Regions from separate parts of the Enterobacter chuandaensis genome, predicted to be linked through region 2. Evidence: predicted binding sites of a transcription regulator. Region 2 holds the regulator's gene; the other holds the start of a gene.
What was found. Region 2 encodes LexA, which represses DNA repair genes until DNA is damaged. Its sites were predicted from a motif close to TNCTGTATGTACATACAGNA; they were not measured.
Positions count from the first base shown of each region.

Region 1: sbmC (DNA gyrase inhibitor SbmC) is a predicted target of LexA. The motif match lies at 4,624-4,643, and genes of this name have one in related genera.

Region 1 covers NZ_CP097173.1:3,025,766-3,033,731, forward strand. The annotation lists gene MX657_RS14740 (aminopeptidase P family protein) at 1-382, shown strand, start outside; tRNA gene MX657_RS14745 (tRNA-Asn) at 454-529, opposite strand; gene emmdR (multidrug efflux MATE transporter EmmdR) at 633-2,087, opposite strand; tRNA gene MX657_RS14755 (tRNA-Asn) at 2,249-2,324, shown strand; gene MX657_RS14760 (DUF496 family protein) at 2,490-2,825, opposite strand; gene MX657_RS14765 (FUSC family protein) at 2,984-4,042, opposite strand; gene sbmC (DNA gyrase inhibitor SbmC) at 4,135-4,608, opposite strand; gene dacD (serine-type D-Ala-D-Ala carboxypeptidase DacD) at 4,728-5,894, opposite strand; gene sbcB (exodeoxyribonuclease I) at 6,093-7,529, shown strand; gene MX657_RS14785 (APC family permease) at 7,640-7,966, opposite strand, start outside.
Region 2 covers NZ_CP097173.1:326,603-334,568, reverse strand. The annotation lists gene MX657_RS01575 (3'-5' exonuclease) at 1-414, shown strand, start outside; gene MX657_RS01570 (pyocin activator PrtN family protein) at 453-725, shown strand; gene MX657_RS01565 (Panacea domain-containing protein) at 1,193-1,765, opposite strand; partial or broken gene MX657_RS01560 (tRNA dihydrouridine(20/20a) synthase DusA) at 2,050-2,169, opposite strand; gene traF (conjugal transfer protein TraF) at 2,204-3,463, opposite strand; gene MX657_RS01550 (cupin domain-containing protein) at 3,689-4,177, opposite strand; gene zur (zinc uptake transcriptional repressor Zur) at 4,293-4,805, shown strand; gene MX657_RS01540 (CsbD family protein) at 4,854-5,063, opposite strand; gene dinF (MATE family efflux transporter DinF) at 5,184-6,521, opposite strand; gene lexA (transcriptional repressor LexA) at 6,585-7,193, opposite strand; gene MX657_RS01525 (diacylglycerol kinase) at 7,302-7,670, opposite strand; gene plsB (glycerol-3-phosphate 1-O-acyltransferase PlsB) at 7,825-7,966, shown strand, end outside.

The sequences.
Region 1 (7,966 bases), 2.0 Mb from region 2:
CGATCACGGTACCGGGCACGGCGTGGGCCACCAGCTTCTGATCCATGAGAACCCGCATCGCATCGCCAAAAAGGTCAACCCGTGGCCGCTGGCGGCAGGAAATATCATGACTATCGAGCCGGGCTATTATCTTGGCGATAGCCACGGTATTCGTATTGAAAACCAGGTGGAAATTGTGGAGAGCCAACCGGGGTTCTGCAGGTTTGCCTCGCTGACGCTGATCCCGATTGATTTGAGCCAGGTGGAATTGCATCTGTTGAGCGAGCAGGAAAAGCAGTGGCTGGATGAGTATCACCAGCAGGTGCGTGAGGCGCTGTCACCGCGGGTGAATAGCGAGGCGCGCGCGTGGCTGGAGGCGGCGACGGCACCGATTGGCGTGTAATTTCGTGCGGTCTGGCATTTACCTTGCGCAGAAAAGCAAAAAGCCTGCTTTAAAAGCAGGCTTTTTAAATTTGGCTCCTCTGACTGGACTCGAACCAGTGACATACGGATTAACAGTCCGCCGTTCTACCGACTGAACTACAGAGGAATCGTGTGAACGGGGCGCATATTATCGATGCTCCCCCGGGATGTCAAAGGCAGAATGCATATTTCCGATCGTTTGCCGATTTATTCTCCACTTCGCGCAATTGTCAGGCATTTTGCCGCGGATATTTCCACAGCCAGCGCCCGCTGACCATGCGCCAGTAGAACAGCGCCCCGCGCACGGCCCAGTCAAGGAACATCCCCAGCCAGACGCCAACCACGCCCCAGCCGAGCACCACGCCCAGGGTATAACCTGCCACCACGCGACACCCCCACATGCCGAGCATGGACACCCACATGGCAAAACGGGCATCGCGCGCCCCTTTCAGCCCGGCGGGCAATACCCAGGATGCCGCCCAGATCGGCATAAAGGCGGCGTTGAGCCAGATAAGGATCTTCACCACCTCTTTCACATCCTCTTCGTGGGTATAGAACGCGGCCATCAGCCCGGCAAACGGCGCGGTGCCCCAGGCGATTAGCGTCAGCCCAATCGTCGACAGCCAGAACACGTGGCGCAGCTGCCGCTCCGCCTGACCTATCTGCCCTTTCCCGAGCCGTTTACCGGTGATGATGGTCGAGGCCGACCCCAGGGCGTTACCCGGCAGGTTGATCAGCGAGGCGATGGAGAAGGCAATAAAGTTACCGGCGATGACGTCGGTACCCATTCCGGCAACGAACATCTGCGTAAGCAGCTTGCCGCCGTTAAACAGCACGGATTCAATGCTCGCGGGAATACCAATCCCCATCACTTCCCAGATAATGGCGAAGTTAAAGGGCCGGAAATAGCTCTTAAGCGTAAGACGCAGCGAGGGCGTAATGCCCGTCATCAGCACCCCGATGATGGCCGCCGCACCGATATAGCGTGAAATGGTTAACCCCAGCCCTGCCCCGACGAATCCCAGCCCGTCCCACGAGAATGCGCCGTAGATCAGCACGCTGCTGATGATGATATTCAGGATATTCATCCCGCCGTTAATCAGCAGCGGTATTTTGGTGTTGCCCGCCCCACGCAGCGCGCCGCTGCCAATCAGCGCGATGGCCGCCGCCGGATAGCTTAAGACCGTCATTTCGAGGTAGGTTAGCGCCAGGTCTTTGACCTCGTTCGTGGCTTCCCCGGCGACAAAGTCGATAATCTCTTTACCGAAATAGTGGATCACCGCCGCCAGCACGATCGAAAAGAGGGTCATGATCATCAGCGACTGGCGAGCTGCCTCGCGTGCGCGCTTAGGATCGAGCTTGCCGAGGCTAAAGGCCACCACCACCGTCGTCCCGAGATCGATGGCGGCAAAGAATGACATCACCACCATGTTGAAGCTGTCCGCCAGCCCGACCCCTGCCATAGCCTCTTTCCCCAGCCAGCTCACCAGGAAGGTGCTCAGCACTCCCATCAGCAGAACACAGGTATTCTCCAGGAAGATAGGCACGGCAAGAGGGGTGATTTCACGCCAGAACAGAACACGATAGCTTTTACGTTTTGCGTACCATGGCGTGCGCATGATCGCCTGGCGCAGAGGGGCAGTGACGTTCAAAATGGACCTTAGCGAGAAAAGTTGAAACTCCATTTCAAATGATGGGGGAGAAATGCTAATCCTGCAAAGTATTTTGCCTAAAAAGATGTGTGGAATTACAACAAACTGACGACAGAATCGGCAATCAGGCGATTTTCCCTAAGATCAGGTTTGACAAAACTTTTTTCGCCGCTAAGATAAGCCTCCACAACGATTCCTCTGTAGTTCAGTCGGTAGAACGGCGGACTGTTAATCCGTATGTCACTGGTTCGAGTCCAGTCAGAGGAGCCAAATTTAAAAAGCCTGCTTTTATAGCAGGCTTTTTGCTTTTCTGCATCGGGTAAAATTGTCGGGTGGCGGCTGCGCCTGACCCAACCTACAAAACCAACGGACCGCAGATCGACAAATAAAAAAAGCTCCCTGTCACCAGAGAGCCTTTTTCACAATTCGCTGCGATTACTCGCTTTTTGCTTCGGCGTTTTTGATTTCGCCCATCACTTTCAGCTTCTTAGAGATGTCGCGACGCTCTTTGGACAGCTCCGCATTTTTGATGATGTAATCATCAACACGGTCTTCATAGTCGCTCTTCATGCTGGCGATGATGCCCTGAATAGCTTCAACGCTCATGCCTGGCTTGATGTAGTCGCTCAGGTTGTCGAGCAGCAGAACACGCTTCTGGTTGTCACGGATCTTCTTCTCAACGTCCTGGATTTCACGCTGCAGCTTGTTTTTGCGGCGGAACAGGCGGACGAATTCCAGAACATCCTGGAACGAAGGCTTGGTAGTTTCCATTTTTACACCCCTGATAATGTGAGATTCGGATTCGTTAAAGCAACCGTTGTAACAATAACCTTACTGACAGCGGCTGCGAATGACAATGGCTATATCGTTTAAAGCTATCATAACCCCAATTGCTGCTGAATCGAAGCAGCAGGCGTCACATCCGCGTTTTATTTGCGCAGCGCCCGACAAATCAGGTGCGATAGCAGCTCAAGCTGACGCGCCAGTTCCAGGCTCAGCCAGACATAGCCATGGATGGGCGTTTCCGCCACGTTATCGCCCTGCCGCTCATTGATCAGCTGTTTCAGCTCTGCCACAATTTCATTCAGACGCTCGCTGTTCGCCAGAACGGGCTGCGGGTTGCCTTCATAGAGCGCATGGGCGATGGTCAGCAGGGTTTGCTGCGTCATCATTTGCGTCTCTTTGAGGGTCTGCGCGTTAAGCATCAACAGGTGGCTGGGGCGAGAAGCCCAGTGCGCATTGATTTGCAGTTCAAGCATGCACACCAGATTGCGGCTGACCGTCTGGATAGCTTCGAAAATTGCTTTCTGGATATGGGTCTCTTTGCTGGCGGGCGTGATCAGTCCGCGCATTTTAACCACGTCGTTGAGTATGGTTTGCAGATGCTTTTCCAGCCGCGGACGTTCAACCAGATTAGGGGAAAAACCGGCCTGATAGACGCGGTTAAAGGCGGTAACGTAGTTTGCCATCTGGATACGCCAGTGCAAAAAAGCCCGCTGCGGCCAGATGCCGGTAAACAGCATGGCGAGCAGCGATCCCAGAATGACGTCCCCGCTTCGCCACAGCGCCGTGGTCATATCCCCGGCGGGCGCACCGACCACGACCGCGAGAGTGATACCAATCAGCAGCGCCTGATAAGGCCGCTTGCCCAGCGCCAGCCAGCCGCACAGGAACATGGCGGCCCCGCACCATGCCAGCATCACCGGAAAGGAGATCAGCTCCAGCTTCAGGGCGATAAGCCCCAGTGCAGAGCCGAGAACGGTACCGCCGATGCGCTCGAAGGCGCGCGGGACAACGTTCCCCCAAAATGAGATAGGCCCCATCACCACTACCAGCGTGATCAGCGGCCATGTCCCTTCCGGTACATCCAGCAACCGGACGAGGACAAACGTCAGCACAAATGCCAGCGCAATGCGGCACCCGTGCACCACGCGGTAATGTTTATATAAACGAATTTCAAAAGGGGTTAATGATTTGTCGGGACGCACACCCGCTCTCCAGCTACACGGCAAACCACAATTGTACTGTGTTTTCAGCCGGACGGATCGCTCCCGGCTGAAAAACCCTTCATTAAGCAGGCTTAAACCGTTTTGTGCTCTACTGCGATGAACATTTCAATATCCCAGTAGCCGTCCGCGTTGCCATCATTAAGATAGCGCTCAAAGCAGGGCTTAAGCGCCATCTGATATTTATTGTCCTGCAGCAGGGAATTAAAGAACTGATACCACGGGGTCGCAAAGTCGTAGTTTTCCACGCGCGCCGTCGCCACGGCATAATCACCAGCCGCGATTTCCGTCATCATCACCCCTTCGCTATTTTCCGGGATCACGAAATCATCCGGCACCGTAACGGCCGTATCGCAGCGCAGTTTTTCTGCCGGAACCTCATCGGGATTATCGTAATAGACCGCCACCCACTCCAGCGGCTCAATGTGACGCCCGTCCACCCACATGACCAGCTGTTCAAAGCCCTGCTTGACCGTTTTTTCCCACGGCCCAACAAGATGAAAACCCGCAATTTTACGCTTCTGTTGCTGCTTGATGCTGTAGTCCATGCTGCCTCCGATTATCACTGTATATTTATACACTATAAAGCAGGATTTCTATTATCGGCAAACGAGGAGTGTTTATTATGTGAGCAGACTCGCAACCCTGCCAGTCTGCTCATCAGCGGTTACAGCGTGTGGTGAAGATAATCGCTCAGGCGTGAGAATACGCCGCCCTTATCAACGGCTTCCAGCGTGACCAGCGGCCAGTGCGCCACAACTTTGTCGCGATCGTAGAGCTGGATCTCCCCGACCCGCTGATGGGCGGCAATCGGCGCTTCCAGCTCTTTTTTATCCAGCACGTATTTGGCTTTGATGTTCGGCACTTCCGCTTTTGGCAGTGCCAACCAGAAGTCCTGATCGGTGCCCAGGTTTATCTGTTCTTTATCACCGTACCAGATACGCTCTGTCCCCACTTTTTTACCGTTATGCAGGATCTGCACCGTATCAAAATTCTGCTGTCCCCAGTGCAAAAGCTTGCGTGCCTGGTCCTCGCGCCCTTTCGGGCTGTCGGCCCCCATCACCACCGCGATCAAACGACGCTGGCCGTCCACCGCGGAGGCAATCAGGTTAAAGCCCGCGCCCGAGGTATGCCCCGTTTTCAGACCGTCCACATTCATGGTCTTATCCCACAGCAGGCCGTTACGGTTCTGCTGAGTGATCCCGTTCCAGGTCAGGCTCTTTTCGCTGTACATATGGTAAAACTCTGGCTCACCGTGGATGATGGCGCGGGAGAGCACGGCCAGATCGTAAGCGGAGCTGTGCTGGCCCGGCGCGTCCAGACCGTGGACGGTTTCAAAGTGCGTATCGCGCAGGTTCAGCTTCTGCACGTAGTCGTTCATCATCTTCACAAACTGCGGCTGCCCGCCCGCCACGTGATCGGCCAGCGCCACGCAGGCGTCGTTGCCGGAATCGACAATCAGCCCACGGCTCAGGTCACGCACGGAGACGCGATCGCCCTCTTTCAGGAACATCAGCGACGATCCGTCAAAAACCGGGTTGCCTTTCGCCCACGCGTCACGCCCTACGGTGACAATGTCGTCCGGCGTAATGCGATGGCTGTCAATGGCCCGATCGACCACATAGCCCGTCATCAGCTTGGTGAGGCTCGCCGGATTGCGTTGCTGATGTTCGTTGCCCGCCGTTAAGATCTGACCAGTCGTGTAATCCATCAGCACCCAGGAGCCCGCCTGAATGGCCGGAGGCTGCGGCGAAAAATCCAGTGGTTCGGCCGCAAAAGCAGATGAGACACTCGAAGCGAGTAAAGAAACAGCAATAAACAGACGGCGTTTCAACGGTATATCCTCAGGTCATTAAAAATCGATGACCTTTTTACGGGAGTTCTGATGTCGTTACCTGGCTTAATTGAAAAAAAATGTGACAGAACTCAGGTTTTTCTCTGAAGCTGTCTCGCAAATTTACGCCACCGCGGCGCTTTTTATTCGGTCTGACCCGCACGATCGTTTACCATAGTGACGTCATTTTTTAACAGGATGGTATTACTGGTGTCTGACTCTGCCGCACGCCCGACTTTTTTATTCCACGACTACGAAACCTTTGGCACGCATCCGGCGCTGGACCGACCGGCGCAGTTTGCCGCCATCCGTACCGACGACGAATTCAACATCATTGGCGAGCCCGAGGTCTTTTACTGCAAACCGGCGGATGACTACCTGCCGCAGCCTGGCGCGGTGATGGTCACCGGAATTACGCCGCAGGAAGCGCGGGAAAAAGGCGTTAATGAAGCAGAGTTCGCCCGCCGCATTCACGAGCTGTTTACCGTTCCCAACACCTGCGTGGTCGGTTACAACAACATCCGTTTTGACGATGAAGTGACGCGCAACATCTTCTATCGCAACTTTTACGATCCCTACGCCTGGAGCTGGCAGAACCGCAACTCGCGCTGGGATTTACTCGATATCATGCGCGCCTGTTATGCCCTGCGTCCTGAAGGCATTAACTGGCCGGAGAATGAGGAAGGGCTGACGAGCTTCCGGCTGGAGCACCTGACGCGCGCCAACGGCATCGAGCACAGCAATGCCCACGACGCGATGGCGGACGTTTATGCCACCATCGCCATGGCAAAGCTGGTGAAAACCGCGCAGCCAAGGCTGTTTGAGTATTTGCTTAGCCACCGCAGCAAGCAGAAACTGACCATGCTGATTGATGTACCGCAGATGAAACCGCTGGTGCACATTTCCGGCATGTTTGGCGCCTGGCGCGGCAACACCAGCTGGGTTGCGCCGCTGGCGTGGCATCCGGATAACCGTAATGCGGTTATCATGGTGGACCTGGCGGGCGATATTTCGCCGCTGCTGGAACTCGACAGCGATACCCTGCGCGAACGGCTTTACACCCCGAAAAACGAACTCGGGGATCTGCCTGCGGTGCCGGTCAAACTGGTGCATATCAATAAATGTCCGGTGCTGGCGCAGGCCAACACGCTGCGCCCGGAAGATGCCGACAGGCTGGGTATTAACCGCCAGCACTGCCTGGATAATCTTAAGGTTCTGCGTGAAAATCCGCAGGTGCGCGAAAAAGTTGTCGCCATCTTTGCCGAAGCAGAGCCATTTGTTCCGTCGGAAAATGTAGACGCACAGCTGTATAACGGCTTCTTCAGCGATGCCGATCGTGCAGCCATGAATATCGTCCTGCAAACCGAGCCGCGCAACCTGCCGGCGCTGGATATCACCTTCGCCGACAAGCGCATCGAAAAGCTGATGTTTAATTACCGGGCACGTAACTATCCCGGCACGCTGGATGAAACAGAACAGGAACGCTGGCTACAGCATCGTCGCAATGTCTTTACCCCGGAGTTCCTTAATAGTTATGCCCAGGAGCTGGAAATGCTTTATGGCCAGTACGAAGGGAATGCTGAAAAACAGGCACTGTTGAAATCCCTGTTCCAGTACGCGCAAGAGATAGTCTAAGTGAGGGGAATAAAAAAGCCGGAGGCGATGTCTCCGGCTTTTTTTGCCCGCTGGCGCGGGCCTGCGTGTTTTGTAGGTCGGGTAAGGCGTAGCCGCCACCCGACACAATATTACGCGACGTCTTCGTACTGAGGAACCGGGTTACGGAAGCTCTTCGTAACGCAGGCCAGGTAAACCAGACCGATACCGCCCCAAATCAGCCCCAGAACCATAGAGCTCTCTTCCAGGTTAATCCACAGCGCGCCTACCGTCAGGGCACCACACACTGGCAGTACCAGGTAGTTGAAGTGGTCTTTCAGCGTTTTGTTGCGTTTCTCACGGATCCAGAACTGAGAGATCACGGAGAGGTTAACGAAGGTGAACGCCACCAGCGCACCGAAGTTAATCAGCGCGGTCGCCGTCACCAGGTCAAATTTAATCGCCAGCAGGGCAATCGC
Region 2 (7,966 bases):
ACCCCTGACGGTGACACGATCCTGTGGTGGCTGAAGCAATCAGCGGAGGCTCGCGCTGCTATTTGTACCGACGATACGAGAAGCATTACCTTTGCTCTCTCCGAGTTGAGCTCATTTATCAGTCGTAACTCTGACAACCCACGCTATCTGAAAGTCTGGGGTAATGGTGCCAACTTCGACAACGTGATTTTGCGCTCAGCCTATGAACGTGCCGGCCAAACCTGCCCATGGCAATTCTGGAACGACAGCGACGTGCGCACTATGGTACTGCTTGGCAAAGAACTTGGATTCGACCCAAAGCGCAATATGCCATTTGATGGTGTAGCCCACAACGCACTAGCCGATGCCCGCCACCAGGCAAAATATGTGTCAGCAATTTGGCAGCGCCTGCTGCCCACCAGCACCGAAGAATAAACCTAAACGCCCGGGTGCAGCCGGGCTATGGAGAATCCATGAATACTTTGTTTTTCCTTATGGCTGAGTTCAACACCCCAAATATTGAGCTTTCTGCGGTATGTCAGAAGTATTTCGGCATGAGCCAAGCAACAGCAGAAGCAAAAGCCAATGCATGTCTTTTACCTGTTCCAACCTACCGTGTGGGAACCTCTCAGAAAGCAAAGCGTTGCATCAATATACAAGACCTTGCTGAGTACATTGACAATCGACGCGAAGAGGGACGCAAAGAGTGGGAATCAGTCAGGACGAACAAACAGAAAAACAATTAGAAAAAAACCCGCCAAATGGCGGGTTTTTCAGGATCCTGTAAGTTGAGATTCATCACCTAGAAGGGGTTGAGGTACACAATAATTATTTTTGAATCTCAGATTCTTTGGTCGTACTTCATCAGAAATATCGAAACCGTTCAAAATCCTAACAAACGAAGCCTCAGGCATATCGTCGTGGACGCTTATTTCTCCAGACGTTTGCTTACGGACCATGTTGTCTACACGCCAAATCACCGCTTCCGCATACACGACATAACTCGGATGCTTAATAAATCGATGGTCACCAGCATCTAGGACGCACGCATCATCATGCGGGACGCCTTCCTTTATGCTGGAAATATTGACAACAAGAACGCAATAACAGTCATTTACAGGATAGTAAACGGGATCATTACATATAACATGTAAATGATTGCATGGCCCTGTGGGCGCCAAGACAGTACCTTTCCTGTAAGGCTGATATTGCGTCATAATAATTGAGAAGAAAACGCCTTGAGTTGTTGAGATTCTTCCATGCTCTGAAGGATGCGATCTGCTTCATCTTCCTTTTTGCCTTCCCTAAGAAGCATCTCTTTCAGATCAATTGGTACTCTTGAATTGCCTGGATCATGCCATTCAGGACATACTGTTTGAAGATGAGTCATGTTTGCAAGGTCAAACCGATTCATATGTCCATACTGAGAATAAATCTCATCGAGAATACGAACATCAGCCCGGCTCAACTCATCGAAAAACTCATCTGCGTCCATTTCACGAGGATCAGAACACAGCACAACATCATGCCCATTGGTCTCAATCAGTTCATACCAATATTCACCAAATCCTTCCCCCCGACCTCTGATGAGATTCAAGGTGTTAGACATCACAGGGCCGAATTTCATAGAGTATAAACTATCCTCTCCGATCATTCTGCCATGCTTCAGGATTGATTTTCTGTTTGCAAGGTATAACAACTTCATAAGCTTCAAATATGCCATGCGCCCACCGCGTTTAAGCAGCAAGTATGCAGCCATTTGAGCTACTTTTTCTTCGCAAAACATAAGGGAAACCTCGATACCAATCGCATATCTCAAAAGCCAACTAGTCTAGCTGGCGAGCCAATACCTAGTGCCTATCTATTATTTTCAGTCACCGCTGCAAAATTGTGCTCATTAAGCGAATACAACGGAGGTTGTTTGGAGCAAAGTCTATAACCGCAGTTATGATTGGTCAATCAGATACGGATACAAATGATGCGGTATGAATAGATATGAATAGAAAAGTTACGACAACAGGTTCCCAATAGAACCCCATGATACACAAAACCCACCTATTTTACTGAACTATCCGTCCTATCGAGCATTGGCGCAATGGAGAAACGGTGTGCAGGAAAAGCGGTCTGGTGTTCTGACGACATGGCGAAGTTATAAGCATCTGGTGGAAAAGGGGCGCTACTATAGCACAAAGAAAAGCCGGAGGCGCAGCGCCTCCGGTGTACTTTAGAACGTCATGCTCAGCTGAGCCCCCGCGCCCCAGGTTTCGTCTTCACCGTACAGGCCCATCAGGTCAACATGCACGGTATTAAACGGCGCGAAACCGACACCACCGGTAAAGACGTTGCTGTCGTTCCCTTTCATATCCGCACGATAACCGGCACGCACCGCCAGCCAGCTGAGCGGAGTTACTTCAGCGCCGACCCCAACATACTGCGACGTATCTTCGCTCTTAAAGCCTTTGGTTTCGGTCAGATCGCCATCGGCGGTCAGGGTCACCAGATCGTTGTGCCAGGCGGCGCCCGCGGTCACCAGCGGACGAATCTGGTAGGTGTCTTTATAGCTCACCACTTCCCCCGTACGCCCGTTGCGAATGCGGACATCTTTGGTGTCGATATCGCGCGACATCAGGTTTTGCCCGCTCACGCCGACCGTCCAATGTTCGCCTAAGTCAGCGGCAATACCGGCATCGACGTTGAAGCCCGTGTCGTCCGTGCGGTAGCGGCTGTCGTTCCACTTATTACTGTCGTAATCGTAGATTGAGGTGGTGTAGTTGTAGACCCAGGTTTTCTGCAGTTTTGGCGTCACGCCCACGGAAACCGGAACGCCGCCGAGGTCAAACTGACGCGCTACGGCAATACCGTAGTCGGAGACAATTGCCGCCCGGCCAGACGCCGTTGAGTTAAGGTTTTTGGTAATCTGGTCCGTGCCCCTCAGTGCAGCGTCCAGAGCAACGCCGGCAGCCACCACATTGCTTCTTTGAATACCGCGCAGATAATCAATATCCTGCTGGTCGATAGACGAACTTACCCGGCCATGGGCATAGCCTTTCGCCATAAAGGCCACGGAAAGCACATCGTTAGGGATACTCACGGCGAGGCCTGCTCCTGCCGTCGCGCGAGCGGTTTTGCCCTTAAGATAGTCCAGCTCATCGGCCAGATCTTTGGCCGCGCCCTGGAACTGGTTGATTGAGCCTAAAGGATTAGTGATGACCTGAATTGGCGTAAGGTTATCAACCACATCCTTATAGTGATTGATTTTGTCGTTGATGGTATCAATCTCATCCTGAAGATTGTCCTCATCCGTTACCTGCACCCCAACGGACGGTAAAATGACCGTCACGTCATCGTCCGGTTTTGCCTTTGCCAGCAGCGCTGGGTTAATTAACGCCCCGCTACCATAATTGCCCGAAGCAACGCCGGTGCCGCCCATGGCGTCGCTTCGTGATTCTGTCCAGGTATTGGCTGCTCCCGCCTGATTTGCCATAAACAAGGAGACAGCGATGCTAACCACCGAAAATTTAAAATGTTTTTTCACAGTATGCTCGTCTTATAGTCTGTTATGAAATAACCCCTGTCTGTTATCCCCCAAACAGGCGCGAACTATTGCTGTGAATAAAGATAAAAAGACCCGCTAATTCATTCCCTAAGTAAAACTTCCTTACGGCCTGTTGTAATTTGTGACGGCCCTCAATATTTATAGAAGAGGAAATTATTTTTTCCCAGGTTTTCCATTATGCGGCCCGAAAAACTGCGGTGGATGGTCCACCCAGCGGTCTTCCCGCGTGGCGGCATAGACCGGGTTGAGCGGATAGTAGATGCGGTTGTGCTTCTTGTTGGCTTCCCCCACAACCAGCAACCGCACCTCTTCTTCCGTGTTGTTGATAAAGGTATGGCAGACGCCGGTTCCGGCGGGAAAGCCCACGCTGTCTCCTGGTTCTAGTTTCCACAAATAGCCATTAATCCAGGCTTCGGGATAACCTTCAAGTACATAGATAAACTCTTCTTCGTCACTTTCCGCATGGGGATAGGATGTCCGACGCCCCGGCGGTAAACGCTCATGGTGAATGCCAATGCGCCTGAGGCCGAGGCTGCGCGCCAGCGGCGATCCGATGGAAAAAAGCTCGTTACTGTCGGGGTAGGTGGCGTCATCGGGCCCTTCTACGTCGCGCCAGTGCTTGATACAGTCTGGTTTTTTCATGGTTGTATTCCCGGTTTGCGATGCGTCAGGTATAGCACAGCCTGGCGGATATCGGTGTTTTTACCAGAACATGGTAAAGTGAGGGTTTTACGTCCCAGAACATCCGAGGTGCTATATGGATAAGTCCACAAAAGAGCTGTTAGCGCAGGCCGAAAAGCTGTGCGCGCAACGCAATGTGCGCCTGACCCCGCAGCGCCTTGAAGTCCTGCGTCTGATGAGCCTGCAGCAGGGTGCCATCAGCGCATATGACCTCCTCGACCTGCTCCGCGAAAGCGAGCCGCAGGCTAAACCGCCGACGGTGTATCGCGCGCTGGATTTCCTGCTGGAACAAGGGTTTGTGCATAAGGTCGAATCCACAAACAGCTATGTCCTCTGCCATCTTTTCGATCAGCCAACGCATACATCGGCCATGTTTATCTGCGATCGTTGCGGCGTGGTGAAAGAAGAGGGAGCGGAGGGCGTAGAGGATATTATGCATACGCTGGCGGCAAAAATGGGTTTTGCCCTGCGTCATAACGTGATTGAAGCACACGGGTTGTGTTCTGAATGCGTTGAGGTGGAAGCCTGTCGGCATCAGGATGCGTGTCAGCACGATCACTCAATCCTGGTGAAGAAAAAGCCGCGTTAAGGGCAAAAGAAAAGGCGGCTTAGAGCCGCCTGTGTGGGTTATTCAGCGTTACCAGCGGTAGTCGTTACGGGTTTCCCAGTCTTTGACTTCATTTTCTGCCTGATCTTTCGCGTAGCCGTAACGTTCCTGAATTTTACCGACAAGCTGATCGCGTTTACCTTCAATGACGGTCATATCGTCATCAGTCAGCTTACCCCACTGTTCTTTCGCTTTACCTTTGAACTGCTTCCAGTTGCCGCCGATTTCGTCTTTATTCATCATCGTGTCCTCTTAGTTAAGCGTCGGGTCGTAACGTCCGTTACGTTCTTTTCTGCTGGACGTGATAATTATTGTAGTTAAGGATTCGGCAGTTGATTTCATATTCGGAATCTTTAACCGTCACGATATATCGTGACGGGAAGGAAGCCAGGTATTATTTTGCCAGTGACGATGCCAGATAAAAGCAAGCGACAGGCCGCGCAGGGAGAGGAATACCGCAAGCGCCAGCCACAAACCGTGATTACCCAGCCAGGGAAGCGTCAGCAGCGTCAGACCAAACCCCGCCGCCGCGACCGCCATACTATTACGCATTTCCGCCCCGCGCGTCGCACCGATAAACATGCCGTCCAGCAGATAACACCAGACACCTACCACCGGCAAGATCACCTGCCAGACGATGTAGTGATCCGCAAGTTCGCGTAAAGACGGGATCGAAGTGAGTAATGCAATAATGTCGCGCCCAAAGCAGGCGTAAATCAGTGCGAATGCCAGCGCGACCAGGCCCGACTGACGGCATGCCGCGCGCCATACTTCACGAAGCTGGCCACTTTCACGCGCACCGTACGCCTGCCCTGAATGCGCCTCAACGGCGTAGGCGAAACCGTCCAGCGCGTAGGCGGTAAACGTCAGCAATGTCATCAGGACCGCATTCACCGCGACAATCTCAGGCCCAAGGCGGGCACCAAAAACCGTCAACGCGCCAAAACAGAGCTGTAGCAGAAGCGAGCGCAGCATGATGTCACGGTTGAGCGCCAGCAGTTTACGGATATTGCCGCGCCATGCGGTTTTCAGCATTACGAGGGATATCCCGCGCAGGACCAGTACGCGCCAGACCATCCACAGCCCAATGAATAAGGTTCCGTATTCGGCAATTGCCGTCGCCAGTGCCGCCCCGCGCACGTCCATATGCAGGCCTATCACCAGCCAGAGATCGAGCGCGATGTTAAGCAGGTTTCCCACGACCAGTAAAATTACGGGCGCACGGGCGTACTGCACGCCCAGTAGCCACCCCAGCAGAACGAGATTCGCCAGCGAGGCAGGCGCGCTGAGCCAGCGGATTTCCAGGAAGCGACGCGCCTGCTCCAGTACCGCCTCGCTGCCGCCAACAACATGGAGCGCAAGGTCTATCAGGGGCGTGCGCAGTAAAACAATGAGCGCCCCCGCGCCAAGCGCCAGGATCAGCGGCTGCACCAGCGCGCGCGCCAGACGTAACGGGTCTTTTGCACCATACGCCTGTGCCGTGAGCCCGGTAGTGCTCATCCGCAAAAAGAGCAGCAGCATAAACAGGAAGCTGGTTGCGGTTGCGCCAATCGCCACGCCGCCAAGATAAACAGGGGAATCGAGATGGCCAATAACGGCCGTGTCGACCAGACCCAGCAAGGGCACGGTGATATTGGAAAAAATCATCGGCAGGGCAAGACGCCACAATGCCTTATCAGATGCCGTCAGCAGTGACATGAGAGATACCGGCAAGGGTAAATGAAGCAGGCTACAGCGGAAGCGTAGCCTGTCAGGAAGTGATTACAGCCATTCGCCGTTACGAATCACGCCAACAGCCAAACCTTCAATAGAGAAGCTCTGTTCGCGGAGATCGACCACAATCGGAGTGAATTCGCTGTTTTCGGGCAGCAGCTGAACGGTGTTACCCTGTTTTTTCAAACGCTTAACGGTCACTTCGTCATCAATACGCGCGACCACCACCTGGCCGTTACGTACATCCTGCGTTTTGTGAACGGCCAGCAGATCGCCGTCCAGGATACCGATGTCTTTCATGGACATCCCGCTGACGCGCAGCAGGAAATCAGCGCTCGGTTTGAACATGCCAGGATCGACCTGGTAGTGACCTTCAATATGCTGTTGTGCCAGCAGCGGTTCACCTGCAGCAACGCGGCCTATCAGCGGAATGCCCGTCTCTTCTTCCACCAGCAGGCGGATACCACGCGACGCGCCTGACACAATCTCAATCACACCCTTACGCGCCAGCGCTTTCAGGTGTTCCTCGGCAGCATTCGGAGAACGGAAACCCAGACGCTGCGCGATTTCCGCGCGCGTGGGTGGCATACCCGTCTGGCCGATATGATCCCGAATGAGATCAAACACCTCTTGCTGCCTGGTCGTTAATGCTTTCATTCCGCCCCCTGGGTGTATATACAGTTATGCTGTGAGTATATACAGTCAAAGGCGATTTTGGAACCAAAAACTGCACAAAAAACCAGGGACTTAATTATTCCTCGAGGCTCATCGGAAATGTGACCAAAGCAGCGTGACCCAGGTAATGGCTGCTGTGATAATCGCCAGCAGGACAGCGGCGGAGCCCATATCTTTCGCGCGGCCAGAAAGCTCGTGGAAATCAGAGCCGATCCGGTCGACCACGGCCTCAATAGCGCTATTGAGAATTTCCACTATCATCACCAGAAGTACGGAACCGATGAGAAGCACGCGGGTAATGGCATCTACATCAAGGAAACAGGCGATGATAACCGCGACGATAGCGGCGACACCTTCCTGGCGAAAAGCGGCTTCATTAACCCAGGCGGCACGGAAACCTTTCCATGAATAACCGGCAGCTTTGATGATACGCGTTAACCCAGTGGTATTATTGGCCATTAAAAGAACCTTTTTTAAAAAAGAGCGTCAGTAACAGAAGGCGTAGCGCGTTGCGCTGCCGCCTGAAGTATGACGGGTAACAACAGAAATTTTGCGCGCTTTCTGTTATCCTTGCGCCGCAATTGCATTATTAACCAGAGGCTTTACATCGTTTATGTCCGGCTGGCCACGAATTTACTACAAATTACTTAATTTACCATTAAGCATACTGGTAAAAAGCAAGTCTATCCCAGCAGAACCCGCGCTGGAACTGGGGCTCGATACGTCGCGCCCTATTATGTATGTTTTGCCTTATA